Regions from separate parts of the Paenibacillus sp. FSL R7-0272 genome, predicted to be linked through region 2. Evidence: a T-box and tRNA genes for the amino acid it is inferred to sense, from the RefSeq annotation. Region 2 holds a T-box; the other regions hold tRNA genes.
What was found. The T-box of region 2 lies ahead of leuS (leucine--tRNA ligase). A T-box ahead of a tRNA ligase gene usually reads a tRNA of that ligase, here a tRNA-Leu.
Positions count from the first base shown of each region.

Region 1 (6,887 bases), 2.9 Mb from region 2:
CAGTTATGACAAGAATGTGATTTTAGATATAAGGAGATGTAAATAGGGAGCCAGATTAGGAGACAAAAAGTAGACCGATTGGCTGAGAAAAATGACTTTTGAATGCGAGCAAAAATTTGGGTTTTAAAAAAATATAAAAAAAGTGTTGCACTGTTTTATTTCCCTGTGATATACTCATTCTTGTCGCCAAGAAGACAAATTGTTCATAAGGCCCGTTGGTCAAGGGGTTAAGACACCTCCCTTTCACGGAGGTAACAGGGGTTCGAATCCCCTACGGGTCATAGCATTACCTCATTCTTCACCGTTAAGAGATTCGTCTTTAATCAGGGATTTCTTTGAAAGTCACTGCTCTGTAACATCCGATATGAAGCATGGCATAACATCAGGTGAAGGTACATTGAGAGCCATTAGCTCAGTTGGTAGAGCACCTGACTTTTAATCAGGGTGTCGAAGGTTCGAGCCCTTCATGGCTCACCATTTACAATTTTATATGCGGTCGTGGTGGAATGGCAGACACGCTATCTTGAGGGGGTAGTGGGTGTATACCCGTGGAGGTTCGAGTCCTCTCGACCGCATCAGATTTTAGAGTGGGACATCCTTAAGGAATTAAGGGTGTCTTTTTCTATTTTTTCGCGAATGCTAAGTTGTTGTTTAAAACGAACCTTTAATCAGCGAACCGGGCCAATCAGATTGATGTATTTATCGGACGATACTCCAGATGACTGGAACAGTGCTTTTCCTGGATATAAAAGGGCTGAGGATTCAGAAATATTGTGCTATAATTCAATCATATGGCATTTAAGTTGATATTACGGTTGGAAGGCGGTTCTTGCATGAAGTCAATCTATGAGCGAATTGAGCACCTGATTGCCGAAAGAGGGATGACAAAGAAGGCCTTCTGTGAACAGCTGAAGATAAGCACAGGCAATTTGGGTGACTGGAAACGTGGTAAATCAATCCCGAGTACAAATAAACTCATTGAAATTGCTTCATTTTTTGATGTGAGTCTGGACTGGTTAATGATTGGGCGTTTATCGAAGGAAGCCATTGTGCGGGAAAAGCGGGAAGATTATTTTTTTAACGTGTTGCGGCAATTGAATTGCCAAGAGAGTGAATTATCGACTGTGGAACAGTCTTTTATTAGTGAATATATCGAGTTCACTCGTTATCGCAAATTCAAAGAGAGTAAAGATTCCGGAAACTATAGCTACCAACCTGAAGTGGAAGACGAAAATAAGTCAGAGCAGTAAGGGGCGTAAGTGTCTCTGGTTGATAAAAAAACCTCCATCTGTGCCCAAGGGAATGATTTCCGGGACAGTAGGGAGGTTTTTTTTCTGTAGAAATATCCGTTTAGTGATGCTGATCAAGAATACTGGAGTATTTGGGGTACAACTGGCGGATGCAATCTGGGCAGATGTCGTGTGTAAACTCGGCGGAAGTGTGTTTTTCCAGATAGCACTCAACGCTGTTCCATTTGTCTGATTCATCCTTGATATGTTTGCAAACGGCACAAATAGGTAGCAGTCCATGGAGGGTGCGCGCTTCAGTCAAGGCTTGTCGCAGCTGAAGCTCTGTCTTCTTCTGTTCTGTAATATCTGTGTGAGCGACCAAAGCAAGGTTGGTATCTATCGTAGGTCCGTTCTGTAAGGGAGTAAGTTCTACGCGAAACCATTTCTCCTCGTTGTGTGGTGTGATAACAGAGATATCGTATGTATGGGTTTTGTTAAAAGGAATAACGTTATGCCTCAGATACCTCGCGAACTTGGTTGGATAGTGGTTTTTTTGTTGTGCTGCCCATGCTTCCATCAGGTGGAGGTAATGATTGTGGCGGCTGGCTGCGCGTATGAAAAGTTTATGAAGTCCGTGCTGCCAGGCCCGGTTACAGCTTCGTATCATCCATTGATGATCAATAATGATCAACTGATGATTGGTCGCCTGGAACGATAGGCTTTCCAGGTCGGATGTAATAGTTCCCATGAGAGAAGTCCTCCTTATGATGGATGAAAGTGTTCTTATCTCAGTTCCTCTGGTATGTTCAAAATGTCAGCGACCTGATGTCTGAATCGGGTTGCTTTGCGTGTGCCGTGAATAAGGTTGGATAGACGGTAGGGTGGAATATCATGTTGTTCGCAAAAGGTTTTCTGATCGACCTGAAGTTCGGTTAGCCGTCGTTTGATAGCCCATCCGAACGGAGTGACTGGCTTCTTCTTGTTCAATAGGGTTCACCCCTGAGTGGATTTTATAGTATTCAGCAGGTCATTCTTCGTGTGAAATAGATAGAAATACGTGCTGTTGGTTCCATTATATACGTAAATTCGTCATCTAACAATTAAAAAATACGGAAATAAGTGTATTTTTTGAATTAAAATGACGTAAGTCCGCCTTTTTGTTGATTGGACAAAATAAAAAAACACGCCAGCAAGGGGAGTTGCGGCGTGTTTTTGGTGTGCTCTGAAAAAGAGGTTTCGAGGAGGAGTGCGGAATTATGCTCTGTAAGCGTGCAGGCCTGCTCCAAGCATGTGGAAGCTGGGGAATAACGACTTCATGGACATGGACGTAGGATGCATGGGTGCATCCGGTGAGGAGGCGCTCACAGTAGTCCATTCATTCTCAAGGTCTGCGGTCAGGCGAGCCAGCAGTTCCCGAGTGGCATTTTCATTTAGGGGGATAACTTTGCAAGCTTCGGATACGCATGCATTCATGGCTGAATGTAAGTAACCGAGAACCGCCTCTTCGACGGGGATATCGAGGTGGTGGTTGATCCAGGCGTGAACGGTGGGGAGGCAACCAACTGAATTGTATTTTACGAAGATTTGTTCAAGCGGGCTAAGGTCGATCCAAGGATGCAAGGCGCGAGACAGTTTGATTAAACGTTTGCCTATGATTGCTGCTTGCTCTCTAAGTTCAGGAGGGGTTCGCTGTACATGTACAAGTTTGTCGATCAGGGCAATTCGCCATGTATCCTTATGATCTGTTGCGGTGTAAATCCCCTTGATAGCCATACCTTCTAGACGAACGAGACTGGGGTGTAACTGGCAACGCATAAATGATTCGAGTTCCTCAGCTGTCCGAATGGTGCCTTCCTTGATGTGGGTGTCCATGCCGAAGAAATGGGTGAATCCTCCCACTTGGACAGAGGGATCAAGCAGTTTCGCATAATCGAGTAGCTTATTCCCACGGTTCACGATCTTTCGCCTCCTGCGCTTTATTGTGTTATATTTAATTACATATGATAATCTTTTCTTAAGTTTAATGTGTAAATCCGAATTATATGATATATATATTCACATAAATATCCGTGTTTTGTCAATGATTTATGAGAAAATAAAAACTTAATTAAATATTATGCAGAATTAGAGTTATATAATATGACATAATAAATTATATCTGTGTCATATATTTATGTCTAAAGTCCCTTTGGCCTTTTGCCGAATCAGATTAATGATATGTAATTTTCGAGGAAATATGACTGAATTTTGCAAGAGGTGTGGAATAGGAAGGGAAGAAGAACTGTTATCAATTTAGAGTAAAGCCGGTTGTAGTAAAATGTCATTCATAAAGTGATTAATAAGGACTTTACATTTGTTTAAGAATCCGGTATAATCAATTCTGTTGCCGATAATTTACGACATGCGGTCGTGGTGGAATGGCAGACACGCTATCTTGAGGGGGTAGTGGGCGTATGCCCGTGGAGGTTCGAGTCCTCTCGACCGCATTATATGAAGATTTACGAGAGAAGCTTTCCGTGATGGAGAGCTTCTTTTTTTGTTTTCATATAGCAAACAAGGGCGAATTATTCAGGATGAGGGCATGTGTTAAAAGAGAGAACGCAAAAAAGCCGCCCAAAAGCTTGAGCAGTGTCTGGCTCTTTGCTTTATAGGTGGCTTGTTTTTGTTTATATGTTTGTTCGAAAGTCTACATTTATTGGTTAATCAGCTTCTGAATATCCTCTTCGATTTTGTCCGGTGTAGTCTGCGGAGCATATCGTTTCACAACTTTACCGTCCTGATCGACAAGGAATTTGGTGAAGTTCCATTTTATTGCTTTGGAGCCGAGCAAGCCTGGTGCTTCTTTAGAAATGTGCTGGAAGAGCGGATGAGCGCTGGAACCATTGACGTCAATTTTCTCAAACATCGGGAAGCTTACACCATAATTCATCTGGCAAAACTCAGCAATATCATCGGAAGAACCCTTCTCCTGCGCGAATTGGTTGCTTGGGAATCCAAGCACTTCAAACGGAGCATCCTGGAATTTATCCTGAAGTTCTTGCAAACCCTTGAATTGAGGGGTGAGACCGCACTGGCTTGCGGTATTCACGATTAACAACACTTTGCCGCGATATTGGGACATCTCAATCTCTTGTCCGCGAAGGGTGTTTACTTTGTAATCATAGACTGACATGGGGAACGCCTCCATCCTGTTATTCTTAATATACTTATTATATTTTAAGCAATTAAATAATGCAAAACTTATTTGGATTTAGCGTTGTTATAACCATTCGCCTGCTGGAATCCAAAATGGATGAGAAATACATGAATCAATTTTTGTGCGGTTGAGAATTAGATAGCTTGGAAGAGAAGGATAGCGTATGACCTCATTGTAAGCGTTATTATAGGTGGTTATTGCCGGAAATCTGGCGATTCGGTGATCTGTATGCACTTTACATGATCATGGCACGGGGTGTATGATTCATAGCGTAATTTGAATTTTAATTAAATTGTACCTGAAAAACGAAACAAACGATAATATCGATCGGTCTTATAATGAAGATTTACGAACGATGTTTTAATCGCTGAGTTTCCATTCATTGTGGATGGAAAACGGGGGAACCAACAGAATGGGCTGTATGACAGCAGCGGACATTCATGGGGTGAATTTTTCGGTGAAAGCCGGAAATAGGGCGACTCTCGCGCCCGAATCCGTCAGCTAACCTCGTAAGCGTTAAAGGGAGAGGCAACAAACCGCACGCTGGTTCATGGCGCTTTCGTCATGGATTATTTAAGAAGCGTTTCGGAGGCCTTGGTCCCCACGCTTCTTTTTTGTTGTCTTTTCACGCCAAGGGAGGAACGAAGAATGGATAAAGAGATGATTTTGGTAACCGCTCCAAATGAAGCAGGACGTAAATTTGTGAAATTGCTGATGTATAAAAAAATGCCATTTGCCGTTCTGACGAACAGTGCTGATGAGGAGCGCAAACTTCGCCGTCTTGGCGTAGAACACGTCATCCGTATGAATACAGCAGCTGCTGAGAAATGGTTTTTGCCGCAAGGCAGTGTAGGCAATGTATTTATTTTTGAGAACAGTCTGAACTTGACATGCCGCTATCTTCAAATTTGTCGCTCCTGGACATCGAAGTCCTTGTGTGTGATCACGGAGCAGAGCCATCCTAAAGGGATTTATCGTGGAATGGGCGCGGATAAAATTGTGTATTCACTGAATGGAGAAGTTGGGTTCCTTCTTAATAGCTGCAATAAACCGGAAGCTGAAGTGAGCAGCTTGTGATTGACATTGATCCAAGGTAAGACGCCTGTTATAATTGCAGGTATAGACTAACGGAATTTGAGGAGACTCATGCTTGTCGTGGGTCTTCTTTTTTTATGGAAACAGTACGGTAGTATAGAAGCGAGGGATAACCTGTAGCTTACGAGGAGGAATCAGCGTGCCGGATATTGCCGGATTGAAGTGGTTGTTTTTTGATGTGGGGGATACGCTGGTGGACGAATGGGAGCCAGTAGATGATATTATTGGGCAGTTCGTTCGGGAAGCGAATGATTATGGCTATCCAGTAAAGATTGAGGCGGTAAGAGAACTGTTTGCTACCTGTTACTGTAATTATGAACAGTGGCCCATGAAAGTGGCCATACGTACATATATTCATGATGAAGATCACCGCATTCAGATTCAGGACAAGCTGAAATTCCATAAAGAATTGGAGCAACCGTTTCCTTCTGCAACCAAGGTGCTTGAACAGCTTTCGCATCACTATCGTATTGGCATCATTGCGAATCAGAGCCCTGGGACTGAAGCAAGGCTGGAGAGTTACGGACTTCGTAAATATGTCCATGTCCTGGCCTGTTCGGCAGAAGAAGGAGTGTCCAAGCCTGATCCGGAGTTGTATGCGGTTGCTCTGAAGCAAGCTGGATGCGCGCCCGAAGAAGCGGTTATGATTGGAGATCGAATTGATAATGATATTATGCCAGCACGTAGTTTAGGCTTACGCACCATTCGTATTTTGCAAGGGTACGGAAGGTTCCAGCCAGAGCTTTCGGATGGCGAGCGTGCAGACTGGACGGTTGAATCGCTGGATGAACTTTTGCCCCTGCTTATACCGGATGTGGATGCAGGCAAATCTATATAATGATCTGCTAGATGAGATCGGATTACAGATTTTTTGTGTCTGGAGTGGCTTAACAACTCAAAGACACCAAAAGGCTGATGTGCCCCCCACTGTGGCACATCAGCCTTTTTTATTACGGAATTATATAAGTTGAATTCCTTTTTACACATAAACGTAGAGGACAGAAAAAAACTGGAAAAGCAAAGCGTTTGCCTGAAAGCTTTCTGAAAGAAAGCTACATCGGAAGCATACGCGCATCACCAGATTTTCCACTTGAGAAAAAGAATCCAAAAAATCTGGGGATAACCGCTACTCTCCAGGTTATTCTGTCATTGGAGTGAAAGTGTAAACATCTTTAGTCTGACTTATATAAGCTTAGAACAGCATGATGGTCTGGATGATTAAATACACATTCAGCACAACGATGATAGCGGCAATAGTCCAAGAGACGATTTTGAGCCACAGTTTGTTTGCAAAAGGCCCCATGCTTTTTTTGTCACTTGTGAACATCACAAGCGGGATGACGGCGAATGGCAATTGCAGGGACAGG
Region 1 covers NZ_CP150221.1:1,563,328-1,570,214, forward strand. The annotation lists tRNA gene MKY23_RS06705 (tRNA-Glu) at 210-281, shown strand; tRNA gene MKY23_RS06710 (tRNA-Lys) at 402-477, shown strand; tRNA gene MKY23_RS06715 (tRNA-Leu) at 493-575, shown strand; gene MKY23_RS06720 (helix-turn-helix domain-containing protein) at 834-1,250, shown strand; gene MKY23_RS06725 (hypothetical protein) at 1,351-1,977, opposite strand; gene MKY23_RS06730 (Rha family transcriptional regulator) at 2,013-2,216, opposite strand; gene MKY23_RS06735 (urease accessory UreF family protein) at 2,484-3,185, opposite strand; tRNA gene MKY23_RS06740 (tRNA-Leu) at 3,633-3,715, shown strand; gene MKY23_RS06745 (glutathione peroxidase) at 3,922-4,401, opposite strand; cyclic di-AMP (ydaO/yuaA leader) riboswitch at 4,781-4,956, shown strand; gene MKY23_RS06750 (hypothetical protein) at 5,074-5,502, shown strand; gene MKY23_RS06755 (HAD family hydrolase) at 5,660-6,358, shown strand; gene MKY23_RS06760 (Nramp family divalent metal transporter) at 6,713-6,887, opposite strand, start outside.
Region 1: it encodes a tRNA-Leu, which carries the amino acid that the T-box ahead of leuS (leucine--tRNA ligase) is inferred to sense. The anticodon was not compared.

Region 2 (6,887 bases):
TACAAGTGATTGGGAGTACCATTATCCTCTACAAAGAATCACGTGACAATAAACAAATCGAACTTCCAAGATAAGGAGCGTGGCGCGGGTGAAGATCGGCATCATGGGCGGTACGTTTGATCCGATCCACATGGGGCATCTGCTGGCAGCAGAAGCGGCAAGGGATTCGCATGCTCTGGATGAAATCTGGTTTATGCCTTCTCATGTCCCGCCTCACAAACCCAGTGCAGGTGCAACGGGGCAACAACGCCTGGAAATGACTGAGTTGGCTGTGAAGCAAGCTACTCAGTATGAGGTACTAGGTATCGAAATGGAGCTTGGCGGCGTATCTTATACGATTGACACCATGCGTGAATTGTGGCGCCGTTTCCCTGAGCATGAGTTTTATTTTATCATTGGGGCGGATATGGTGAATTACCTTCCCAAATGGGAAGAGATTGAAGAATTGGCGTCCAAAATGACCTTCATCGGTGTTGGACGTCCGGGCTTCCAGCTACATCTGGACGATTTACCGGATGCATTGCAGGGACGGGTTCTGCTGGCCGAGATGCCTCTTGTTGATATTTCATCTACGGCGATACGCAGACGACTGGCGAAGGGGCATTCGGTGCGGTTTATGATCCCGGATGCAGTTCATCAATACATTGTAAGGAGCGGTTTATATGGCACTAAGCCGTGAGGGGTTAATCGAGGCTGTCTCTGCACAGATGCCGGCCAAGCGCTGGAAACATACGCAGGGTGTCATGGAATCAGCCGTTGTCTTGGCTGAAAAGTATGGTGCTGATCCGGTAAAAGCGGATATAGCAGCGATTTTACATGACGTGGCCAAATATTGGCCAGTAGCCGAGATGGAAGCCGTTATTCGTGATAACGGATTAAATATTGAACTTTTACATCATGATAAGCAGCTTTGGCATTCGGAAGTGGGTGCCTTTGTAGCTGAACGGGATTATGGTGTGTCCGATTCAGAGATTATTAACGCCATTCGGTGGCATACTTCTGGTAGGGTAGGGATGAGCCTGCTGGACAAAGTGGTATGCCTTGCCGATTATATTGAGCCGGGACGTGATTTCCCGGGTGTAGAGTACATTCGTGAGCAGGCTCAGCGCAGTCTGGAGGAAGGTTTGATTGCCGGTTTTGATTCGACGATCAGCCTATTGCTCTCCCAGCGCCGTGTTATCTACCCGCTTACGGTGCTCTCACGTAATGACTTGATTGCACAATTATAGATTATGGAGGTTGGTTCATGACAGTATCATCGAAAGAACTTATGAACATGGTGGTTACCGCCGCTGACGATAAAAAGGCATCAAACATTGTAGCACTTGACCTGAACAATATTTCACTGGTTGCCGATTATTTTGTGATCTGCCACGGTAACTCCGATACACAGGTACAGGCGATTGCTACAGAGATTCGTAAACAGGCTCACGCAGCTGGTGCGACAATTAAAGGCATTGAAGGCATGGACTCTGCACGCTGGGTGCTGATGGATCTTGGCGATGTCGTGGTTCACGTATTCCACCGCGATGAGCGTGAATATTACAATATCGAGCGTCTCTGGTCTGATGCCAAAGTGGTGGAAACGGTATGAGTTTGATTGCAGGAACAGTCGTCTCGCTACCGGTTTCACGTGAAGTGTCTCCATTTGGCTATTTTTTGACGACAGGATCGGAAGATGTATTGCTTCACTACACCGAGCTGACTCGGGATATCAAGATTGGTGAAACGCTGGAGGTTTTTGTATTCTTTGATACAGAAGACCGCCTTGCTGTTACGATGAAAAAACCTTACCTCACGCTGGGTGAGATGGCTAAACTGGTCGTAGCTGATGTGCATCCGCGCCTTGGCTGCTTCCTGGAAATGGGTCTTGGTCGCCAGTTGTTGCTTCCAATCCGTGAGTTGCCTGAACTTGAAGAACTGCGTCCCCAAGTTGGGGATGAGGTGTTCGTGATCATGGAGCATGATAAGCAAGGACGTCTGCGTGCCAAATTGGCTGGAGAACGTGAACTTGCTCCGCTTGCCTTCCACGCGCCAACCACATGGTTGAATGAGTGGGTGGAAGCTCTGGTGTACAAGCCGCTTCAGATGGGTACATTTGTACTTGTTGATGGTGGTGTGCTTGGTTTTGGAGCGATTGGCATGATCCATTCTTCGGAGCGCAGTCATATGCTTCGTTTGGGTGAAAAGGTGAAATGTCGGGTTACGCTGGTGCGTGAAGACGGCCGTGTAAATTTGGCGATGACACAACGTAAAGAAGTTGGGCGTAACGAAGACGCAGACAAGCTGCTTGCTTTTATGAAAGAGCGCCCTATGGGCGGCATGCCGTATTCCGATGCGACACCGCCAGATATTATCAAGCAACGTTTTGGCATTAGTAAATCCGCGTTCAAACGTGCTCTCGGTAAGCTGATGAAAGATGGATTGGTGGTACAAAAGGAAAACTGGACGTACTTGTCTGATTCTGCGCCAAAATCACAGCAGGAAGAGAAGTAGACACAGGCGAGGCATAGCCGAATACAGCATGGATGTTTCGAGTTAGAGCATTCATTTTGGTTGAAATATTGCATGTATCATGGAGCCGATGCTTTATGCATCGGTTTAAGTAAAGCAGGGCCAGACTGGGTAAACACCGGAAGCCCTGCTTTTTAGTTTGAATTTTTGATCCAATCCGATGAGGAAAATGAAATTGAAAGTGCGGTGCCGACATGTCTTACCGGAAATTTGCCTACGTTTACGATGAATTAATGGAAGATATGCCTTATCCGGACTGGATAAGGTTTGCAAGAACAGCTTGGGAACAACATGGCATGCCCAAAAGTGTGGCTGAGCTTGGCTGCGGAACGGGGTCCATTACGATCCCGCTGGTGAACTCTGGCTTTGAAGTGACGGGTATTGATCTCTCCGCAGATATGTTATCTGTTGCGCGTAGCAAAATGGAAGCGACACCTCAGGGACACCGTCTGTACAGGGAAGGCAGTGTACGCTGGGTACAGCAGGATATGCGGGAGTGGAGAGTGCCTGAACCTGTAGACTCGGTCATTTCGTTCTGCGATTGCGTGAACTATTTGCTGGAATCCGAAGATGTCATTCGAACATTCGAGCGTACGTATGAAATGCTGAAGCCAGGAGGTACATTTCTGTTTGATGTACACCATCCAAATACATTGATTCGGTATGATGAGGAACAGCCTTTTGTGTTAGACGAACGCTCGGTCTCATATATCTGGACGTGCGATTTTGATCAGGAGCGATGTGAGATAGAGCATCATCTGAGCATTTTTTCTAGATTGGATGAGGGCAACAGAGATACGTATCAGCGATTCGAAGAAGTTCATACGCAACGCGCTTATGATCCGGACTGGATGAAGCTTGAATTAAGCAAAGCGGGTTTCCGGGATGTGAAGGTGTATGCAGACTTTGAGTGGAAAGAAGCTGGAGATCACGCACAGCGTCTGTTCTACGTGGCTGTAAAATGATTGTTTAAAGAGAAAATTATAATGAGCGACGCTAAACTAATTTATATGCATATGAATATGAAACTGTCCTTGTGCAACGTGTAAGTATGTTGCTCGAGGCAGTTTTTTTGAACATATATGATAAAAAGTATTGCCGCTTGAAGCAAAGAGAGACATAATGAATGAAAAAAGGAAAGCGTTTTCTTAACATGCAAATTATATTCCAATCACAGGGAGAGTTGTAGAGATGGAAAGTACATATAAAACGAGATTGTCCAAAGAACAGCTGGATCAGATCATTAAGCATCACCTTGCTGTAACGATTCAAGATTACGAGGAAATGATCGATGGCTGGGCAAACCATGCTTATAAAATTTTTCTTGACGATGGACGAAAAGTTGTTCTAAAAATCGCACCTGCGGCTACGACCAATCTGATGCGTTGTGAACAGGATTTAATGACGGCTGAAGTGGAAGCACTCCAGCTTGTTGCTGAGCTTAAGGATGTTCCTGTGCCTCTGGTACTCGCATATGATGCTTCACTACTCATGGCTCCCGCGCAGTATTTCATTATGGAGTTTATGCCCGGGGTTCCATACAACCAGGTGAAAGAAGATTTTACTGCCGAAGATCAGGAAGTGGTTGAACAGCAGTTAGGCTGGTACAACCAGCGAATTAACGAGATTAAGGGAGAGCGGTTTGGTTATTTTTCCGGAAAGGACAGACAACGCGCGACGTGGAGAGAAGCTTTCTTGATGCTCATGCATGATATGCTTGCAGATGGTAAAGAGGCAGGAGTTGATATCGGCATCGATTACAATGAGCTGAGACGGTTGATTGATGAGAAATCAGATGCACTGGATGAAGTGACAGAACCTTCCCTGATTAGCTGGGATCTGTGGGATGGCAATGTGCTGGTCCAGGATAAGCAAATTACGGCCATTATTGATTTTGAACGCTCATTATGGGGCGATCCGCTCATGGAGCATTATTTCAGTCATTTTAACTATACTCCGGGTTTTCTCAAAGGATATGGACGTGAGGTTGAGACAGAGAACGAGCGGCAGCGCAGAAGTTTATATGATTTGTATTTTGATCTTGCGCTCCGAATTGAATGTGATTACCGTAAGTATGATAACAAGGAGCATATTGAATCTACGATCCGTAATATGCAGGAAGGCATTGAACGGTTTAGAAAAATGTGAGAATGCCAGTTGACATGTGAAGGGCAATAAAGTCTGACTTGTGAGAAAGAGATTGTGACATGTCATATTGACTTTGAGCTTGCATTTTTATATAATGCTTCCTATATTGTATACATATTTCGATGATAAGGATCAGTAGTGGGTGCTGTACATGACAGAGAGTCGGCGGTTGGTGCAAGCCGATTGACAGTATTTTGCGAACTCGCCTTGGAGAAATGCGGTGATTACAAAGTTCTATGCCTTGGGTGCAGGACTGGAAATCCGCATCGGTTAACCGCCGTTACAGGTCTAAAGGGAGTGGATGACGAAGCACGTTCGTCCGCTAACTAGGGTGGTACCACGGGAATTCAACCTCTCGTCCCTAGCGCTGCAAACGCTACGGGATGCTGAGGTTTTTTTGTTGTTATATAGCGCGTATAACCTGAAGGAGGAATTATAGATGAGTGAGAATCATCAGCCGAAGCACGGCTATCAGCCGCAAGTGATGGAGAAAAGTTGGCAGCAATATTGGGATGACAACAAAACGTTTAAAACAGGTGAGGACCCGTCCAAACCGAAGTTTTATGCACTGGATATGTTCCCATATCCGTCCGGTTCAGGACTTCACGTAGGTCACCCGGAAGGATATACTGCAACGGATATCGTATCCCGTTACAAACGGATGCGTGGATACAATGTGCTGCACCCAATGGGCTGGGACGCTTTTGGTCTGCCAGCAGAGCAGCACGCACTGGATACGGGGGAGCACCCGCGTCATATCACATTCCGCAACATTGACAATTTCCGTCGTCAGATCAAATCTCTCGGATTCTCATATGACTGGGATCGTGAGATCAGTACAACAGACCCTGAGTATTACAAATGGACACAGTGGATCTTTATTCAGCTGTACAATAAAGGGTTGGCCTATGTCGATGAAGTGCCGGTGAACTGGTGTGAAGCATTGGGCACGGTTCTGGCGAACGAAGAGGTTATTGACGGTAAGAGTGAACGTGGCGGACACCCGGTTGTACGTAAACCGATGCGTCAATGGGTACTGAAAATTACGGAATACGCAGAGCGTTTGCTGGAAGATCTGGAAGAGCTGGACTGGTCGGAAAGCATCAAGGATATGCAGCGTAACTGGATCGGCAAATCGACCGGGGCTGAAGTGGTTTTTGCCATCGAAGGCCGTGAAGAAGTGATCAAAGTATTCACAACCCGTGCTGATACATTGTTCGGTGCAAGCTTTGCCGTTCTGGCTCCAGAGCACGAACTGGTTGACGCGATTACATCCGAAGAACAGCGTGAGGCAGTAAAAGCTTATCAGGAGCAGGCTGCGCGTAAGAGTGATCTGGAACGTACGGACTTGGCAAAAGACAAAACAGGTGTGTTCACTGGTGCATACGCGATTAATCCGGTTAACGGAGCGAAGCTGCCGATCTGGATTGCTGACTATGTACTTGCTGGCTATGGTACAGGAGCTGTTATGGCTGTTCCAGGCCACGATGCACGTGACTGGGAATTCGCGAAGCAGTTTGACCTGAATATCATTGAAGTCATTGCCGGCGGAGATGTTACAAAAGAGGCGTATACAGGTGACGGCGCACATGTGAACTCCGATTTCCTGAACGGTTTGAACAATGAAGAAGCTGCGGCGAAAATGATCGCTTGGCTCGAAGAGAACGGCAAAGGACAAGGAAAAACAACGTACCGTCTGCGCGACTGGCTGTTCAGCCGTCAACGTTATTGGGGAGAGCCGATTCCGATTCTGCATCTGGAGGACGGGACGATGAAGACTGTGCCAGAAGATCAATTGCCACTGTTGCTGCCTGACATTGACCAGATCAAACCTTCAGGTACAGGGGAATCCCCACTGGCAAACGTGACCGATTGGGTAAATACGGTTGATCCGGAAACGGGTATGAAAGCTCGCCGTGAAACTAACACGATGCCACAATGGGCGGGAAGCTGCTGGTATTACCTGCGGTTTATCGATCCGCACAATGACAAGGAACTGATCTCACAAGAGAAACAACAGCAATGGTTGCCAGTTGACCTGTACATCGGTGGGGCAGAACATGCTGTACTACACTTGTTGTATGCTCGTTTCTGGCACAAAGTGCTGTATGATCTGGGTGTCGTACACACGAAAGAGCCGTTCCATAAGCTGGTTAACCAAGGTATGATTCTGGGAACCAACAATGAGAAAATGAGTAAATCTCGCGGTAATGTCATCAACCCGG
Region 2 covers NZ_CP150221.1:4,510,602-4,517,488, reverse strand. The annotation lists gene yhbY (ribosome assembly RNA-binding protein YhbY) at 1-74, shown strand, start outside; gene MKY23_RS20075 (nicotinate-nucleotide adenylyltransferase) at 89-679, shown strand; gene yqeK (bis(5'-nucleosyl)-tetraphosphatase (symmetrical) YqeK) at 663-1,229, shown strand; gene rsfS (ribosome silencing factor) at 1,247-1,594, shown strand; gene MKY23_RS20060 (S1-like domain-containing RNA-binding protein) at 1,591-2,496, shown strand; gene MKY23_RS20055 (class I SAM-dependent methyltransferase) at 2,709-3,479, shown strand; gene MKY23_RS20050 (aminoglycoside phosphotransferase family protein) at 3,706-4,662, shown strand; T-box leader at 4,776-5,028, shown strand; gene leuS (leucine--tRNA ligase) at 5,102-6,887, shown strand, end outside.

Region 3 (6,887 bases), 2.2 Mb from region 2:
GTAACTATTTGAAACTATATTGCATAAATGCGTAATTGTCAAACCTGTTTAAAGGTGTTCATTTAGCCTCAATGTTAGCGGAATTATCGATTTTAGTTATCATTTTGTTGAAATTAGGGAGTTAAAGATTACAAAAAAGTCATTTGTGTTTCATATGAGAGAACTTGGATAATAAACAAGATTGTTATGAGCTAAAAAGGAAACCATTCTGTTTAACAAATTTTTTTGGTTTGTTGCATATATTGACAAAAATATATTTATTGCATATTATAACCATATTAAATACATAATTTGTATTTAAATTGTTTTCATTGGAATATATGTGATATAAGTAATCAAATTTGTAAATGGGGAGAGTGTTGTCGAGTGAAAGCAAAAAAATTAGTAACATTTGTACTGGCGTGTTCTATGGTATTCTCCGTAGCGGGAATGGCTATCCTTCCTGTACCGACCGTATCGGCTGCTGATGCTTCCGGTACAACGGCGAGTATGTCTGATATCTTAAAGAATCAGCGCCCCGATGGAGGCTGGAGAAAAGATTACAGTCAGACGTCAGGTGAATGGGCCAAATCAACGATCGATAACAAAGCTACATACTCAGAAATCAGAAGGCTAGCAAGTGAATTCAAAAAAACAAATGATCCGCGATACTCTGCTGCAGCGGTCAAGGGCATCAACTTTTTGCTTAATATGCAGTACTCCAATGGGGGTTGGCCTCAAGTCTATCAAAGTTCCGGCTATCATAAACATATTACCTATAATGATGATGCGATGATTAATGTGCTGTACATGCTTGATGAAGTCGCAGGACGTAAGGGGAACTTCTCCTTTATCGACAGTTCTCTTGCAAATCGTAGTAAAAATGCAGTTTCCAAAGGAGTCGATGCTATCCTGAATACCCAGGTGGTATCGGGTGGGAAGTTAACGGCTTGGGGACAACAGCATGATTCCAGTTCACTTAGACCTGCGGGAGCCAGAATCTATGAAGTGCCTTCATTAACTGCAGGTGAAAGCGTAAACATTGTGAAGTTTCTGAAAACGAGACCGGCTAATTCAAGAATTACTGCATCTATCAAAGGTGCCGAAGCCTGGTTTAATAAAGTGAAAATTACAGGATATCGGTATGAGAGAGCGAATGGGGATAGCCGAATTATTGCTGATTCCAGTGCATCACCGATTTGGGCACGTTTCTATGAACTCGGTACGGACAAACCGATCTTTGTGGGACGTGATGGCGTTGTGAAATATAAGCTGAGCGATATAGAAAAGGAAAGAAGAGGCGGTTATGCATGGTACGGCAACTGGCCGTCCAAGCTGTAGAAAATGGTTTATTTAACCGAATTTTCTAATAAGTCCACTACTTACGGATATATAAGTTTAATTTGAAGCAGGCCTGATAAGTGCGAATCGGATACATATCTGTTTCGCACTTATTTGGTGATGAATAGATGTGTTGACATGTTAAACTACGCGTGGTATATTATTTCTTGTCGCCGATAATGATTGGAAAGACACAATATATGCGGTCGTGGCGGAATTGGCAGACGCGCACGGTTCAGGTCCGTGTGGGCTAACCCCCCGTGGAGGTTCGAGTCCTCTCGACCGCATTAGATAGAAAAAGACCTCTTAGCAATAGCCTAAGGGGTCTTTTTCTATCTAATGATATAAAGAACAATCAACAGTCTTTAATTACAGTATTGTCTCAAAATAGACGAGTAGAGCAACTTAGGTCTATTCCATATGGGAGCTTGGCTACTTTTTGCCCAGCTAAAAAAGAAAAAGGTTTAGAATCAGATAACTTATGATGCTGCTGTCACCGTAATGTTATCAATGTTCGGTCCCTCTGTACCTGTTGTTACGATTCGGAGTGTATTCGTACCTGAATTCATAGGTACTTGAATTGTTTTTTCGCCCCAAGTAGACCAGCTTCCTGTTTGAGTAAAGGGCTCATTACTGAGTACTTTTGTGCCATTAACATAAATATCTAGAGTCCGCGTACCACTTTCCAAAGCGTAACGAAACTTTACATTTTTGGTGCCTGTGATTGTGTTATTGATATCATTCCATTGGATTGCGGAGCCTGTATAAGCGTTGAAGTTAACATATCCAGAACCGGTGAAGCCCGGATAAGCTGTTTCAATGACTGCATCCGTAAGTGTTGTTCCTGTTTCGGCCTCATATGTGGTGCCCGTGCCTACATTGCCGCCACCGTTGCCGCCAGTAATATTAGCAACAAATGTTGTTACACTCTGTGCTGGGAGTTGAGCTGTGAATGCGCCATTGGAAACGTTAATTGGTGCAAGACTTGCCAGATTACGACTGCTGTCTGTTACATATGAAGATACAGTGGACGCATTGCCATTTTGCAACACAAAGCGTTGACTTTTTGCCGAAGTGCTGCGGTTAATGGCTACGATGACGACCTTGTTATCACCTTTGTAAGCGGACACGTAAGTATTTGTATCCGGATTTTTGGAAGCATCTACTCTGACATAGCCTGGGCGAACAAATTTGGAGAAATGGGCCATATTGTATCCGCGCTTACTGATTGTACCGTCTTCCTTCATTGGTCCATATTGCCTGCGGATATACCACCATACATAGGCTTGGAAGTCGCCTTCAACCATGGCATTATGCATGTGGTAGGAGACGTCTAAGGCTTCCGGCCAGCGGTCAGCGGAATTGTTGTCACTGTTTGGATAGTACACTTCGGTCATCCAAAGCTCTTTGCCAGCTCCCTTTTGTTTGAAAAGAGGATAGGCAAAATTGTTGACCTGTGTTCCATACAAATGTGCTCCCAAAATGTCCATGTTAGCAAGTGCTTGTGGATCATTCAGGATTGGGTCGGATATGTTTTTCAGGTATTGGAAGGATTCTGGAGCCATGACTTTGGTACCTTGGATGCTACCTGCATTTTCTTTCATGAAACGCAGGATTTCCTGTGGAGTCCACCAGGTCCAGTCATGGGCATAATCCGGTTCATTTTGAACGGATATGGCATACAGATTCACGCCGTTATTTTTCATAAATGTTACAAAGTCATTCAGATGTTGTGCGTAAGCAGCGTATTTGTCATAACGTAACCGCTTAGCATTGGTATCACCATTTCGATTAAACGTCTCAACCATGCTGCTTGGAGGGTTCCAAGGCGAGGCAAAAACGATAGCTCCCTTTTCAATCGCACGTTTGGCTGTAGCAACTTCAAGAGCCCAATTATTGGGGTTCGGGTCTACCCAGATTCGGAGTACAGAGAATCCTAGCTGATTCTGATCATTTCCGAAAGCGGTTTCACGTTGTGCTGCAGTTAAGTCACCAACCCAGACCGGATGGTTGATACCACCAAAGCCACGGATTACTTGTTTTTCCGAGGATAAGTTGATGTTGGCGTCACTTGCTGCAGATACGTTGGTTGGAGTTAACATTAGGGGGAGGGCAGTTAAGCAGGCTAACAACAGGTTGACTGATTTTTTAAATTTAAACTTCATCTTCAATGTGTTCACTCTCCTCAATATAAGTGACTTGCGAAAGCCTGGACAAGAAAAATAAATTTCTCGGCATAACTTCGAAAAGGGAGGCATCACATCCTCTCAGAAATGATTGGGATAGATCTTTTGACAAAAAAAGGATTTGTTTTGTAAATTCTACTATATTATTCCTGTGAAAAATACCCGATATATTGCAGTTGTTTGTAATTTTTTATGTTTTTTTGACTCGAATGCTATTTTCATAGGATAACAGCGCTGTTTAAAATTTATGTCAACCGGTTGACATGTTGAATCATCAGCGTTTATGATAAAGCTGTATTCAAAATGTAAACGCATTCATAACAAACATCAGGGGGGAAGTTAAGAAATGAAAAAGACATGGGTACCGTTTGTTGGCGTATTGATACTGATGTTGGTCATTACCGCCTGTTCCTCGGGTAAAACAACGGATTCTTCAGCAAAGGATTCTGACAAACAGGCTGGAGGGGCTACAAAAGAGGTGAAATTGACCTTTTTTAATACCTCCGCAGAAGTCAACGGTGTTTTTGAGAAATTGTTCAAGACGTATCATGAGCTGCATCCTGAGGTAACCATTGAGCTTATTCCTACCCCGATTGGTGGAGCACAGCTGGAAAAGTTCCAATCCTTGCTTGCTTCAGGCAATCCGGCAACAATTGCCAATCTGGATGCAGGCACAATTTTGCAATATAAAGACAAATTCCTCAATCTGGATTCGGAAAAGTCAACGTATGAAGGGTTAACGAAGCCTGGTGCGGTAGATGGAGCGCTACTGGATGGTCAGTTTTTGGGTATCCCTTGGACAGCACAAGGGTATGGCCTTTTATACAATAAACGGGTTGTAGAAGAGGCGATGGGTGGCTCTTTTGATCCAAACAGCATTAAAACTCGTGACGATCTGGAAGCTGTTTTCAAAAAAGTAGAGGCGGCTGGCAAAGCACCTGTCATGCTTCATGGCGCAGATTGGTCACTTGGAGCGCATTATCTGGGACTGACCTATTCTCTTCAATCTAAGAACGTGGAAGACAATCGTAAGTTCGTAAAAGACTTGGAAAATGGAACTGCGAAGCTCACGGACAATGCTGCATTTAACGGATTGATCGATACCTTCGATCTGCTGAAAAAATACAACGCACGTAGTAAAGATCCACTCGTGGCAGATTACACCAAGGATAGTACGGATTTCGCCAAAGGAGATGCGGCTTTTTATTTCATGGGTGACTGGACATGGGCTGTTATAGGTAATCTGGAAGGCCGCGACAAAGAGTTTGGCATTATCCCTGTTCCGATTAGCAACAACCCTGAAGATTACGGAAATACTCAAGTAGCTTACAGTGAACCGAAACTCTTTGCTATTGATAATTCAGGTTCTACGGAAGAACAACAGACTGCAGCCAAAGCATTCATTCAGTGGATGGTGACGAGTGATGAGGGGCAGGATGCGATTGTAGCACAAATGGGGCTGGCACTGCCATACAAAGACGTCAAAGTGAAAAGCAGTAACATTTTATCTGAAGCAGTGGGTAGTTACGTAGACCAAGGTAAAGTGTTGAATATCAGTGTGATTAATTATTTACCACAGGATTATTGGGCGAAGACGGGTGCATCTATGCAAAAATATTTGGCAGGTGTAATTGATCGAAATGGACTGGCAGAGGAAGTGCAAGCTTACTGGGCTAGTCAGGCAGGAAAATAGAATTATAAACGTTCGAAAGGGGATGTGCATCCATACAGGGGGCGCATCCTCCATTGTTCCAATCGTTCATCAAATCTTTCGTCAAGCCGTTACCAAGGGAACCACAGGAGGTCAACATGGATAGAAAAATACGGATGAGAAACGCGGGAACTTTCTTACTGTTTGGAGCTCCTTCCGTTGTCGCTTTTCTCGCAGTGGTTGTGATCCCGTTTATCGTTGGATTGTACCTTACATTCACCAATTGGGATGTTCGTACCGGGGATAACACATTTATTGGTATATCCAATTATATCGCGGTTTGGCAGGATACCGTGTTCTGGACTCAATTATGGTTTACCCTTAAATATGTTTTTTTCACTGTCATTATCGCAAACGCTGCTGCTTTTTTTATTGCTCTTGTGCTGACGGGTGGTGGGAGAGGCGAGCAATGGCTTCGCACTGGTTTTTTTACACCCAATCTGATTGGGGGCATCATTCTCGGATATCTTTGGCAGACTTTGTTCTCACAAGTACTTCCTTACTTAGGGCAAAAGTATGGCTGGTCCTGGTTTGAAACATCCTGGTTAACCAATACAGACACAGCTTTCTGGGCGCTCGTCATCACAACGTCATGGCAGTTGATTGGTTATCTCATGATCATCTATATTGCCGGCTTTGCCGGGGTTCCGAATGATGTGCTCGAGGCTGCCAGCATCGATGGGGCAAGCCGCATGGCAACGATACGCCGGATCATGTTACCGCTCACTATTCCAGCCATTGTGATCTGTGTATTTATTTCGATTTCTCGATCGTTTCTGACCTATGATATCAACCTTGCGTTGACCAAAGGGGGGCCGTTTAACTCTACGGAGCTCGCGACTTATCATATCGTGCAAAAGGCATTTCTGTCTAACCAGTACGGGGTCGGCCAAGCGGAGGCTGTGGTGCTCTTCGCCGTAGTCGCCATTATTGCGTTGACGCAATCGTATCTGCTGAAGAGATTGGAGGTCGAGTCCTGATGTCGATCCGCCAATTCCTTCCTTCGTTGAAAAAAATACTGCTATATGTGTTGCTGTTTCTTTTTCTCACGCCGTTTTTGTTGATTATTATGAACTCATTCAAATCGACCCAGCAGTTCGTAGAAAATCCGTTATCGTTGCCAACGGGAATTCAACTGGACAACTATGTCAGTGCATTTGACAATATGAATTTTCTGGATGGATTTCTGAACTCGTTGCTGATTACCGTCGGCTCCGTGTTGCTGATTCTTTTTTTCTCATCGATGACCGGGTATCTGTTTGTTCGTTTCAAATGGCGTGTGAATGGCATTCTTTTCTATGCGATGCTGGCTTCACTTGCTCTACCGTTTCAAGTTTTAATGATCCCACTGGTGATGTTATACGGCAATATGAGTCTGCTCGACTCCAAAATAACCTTGCTGTTTATGTACCTGGGTTTCGGTGTACCTTTTGGCGTATTTACCTTCCATGGATTTATCAAGGGTATCCCTTATGAACTCGAGGAATCTGCTTTTATCGAAGGGAGTTCGCGAATGCGGACGTTCTTCCAGATTGTGCTTCCCTTGTTAAGGCCGGTATTTGTGACATTAATTGTGCTGGATGTGTTATGGATCTGGAATGACTACTTGCTACCAAGCCTGGTGCTGTTATCGCCGGAGCACAAAACATTACCACTATCTACGTACAATT
Region 3 covers NZ_CP150221.1:2,270,863-2,277,749, forward strand. The annotation lists gene pelA (pectate lyase) at 367-1,320, shown strand; tRNA gene MKY23_RS10150 (tRNA-Leu) at 1,523-1,607, shown strand; gene MKY23_RS10155 (carbohydrate-binding protein) at 1,800-3,485, opposite strand; gene MKY23_RS10160 (ABC transporter substrate-binding protein) at 3,853-5,199, shown strand; gene MKY23_RS10165 (sugar ABC transporter permease) at 5,316-6,197, shown strand; gene MKY23_RS10170 (carbohydrate ABC transporter permease) at 6,197-6,887, shown strand, end outside.
Region 3: it encodes a tRNA-Leu, which carries the amino acid that the T-box ahead of leuS (leucine--tRNA ligase) is inferred to sense. The anticodon was not compared.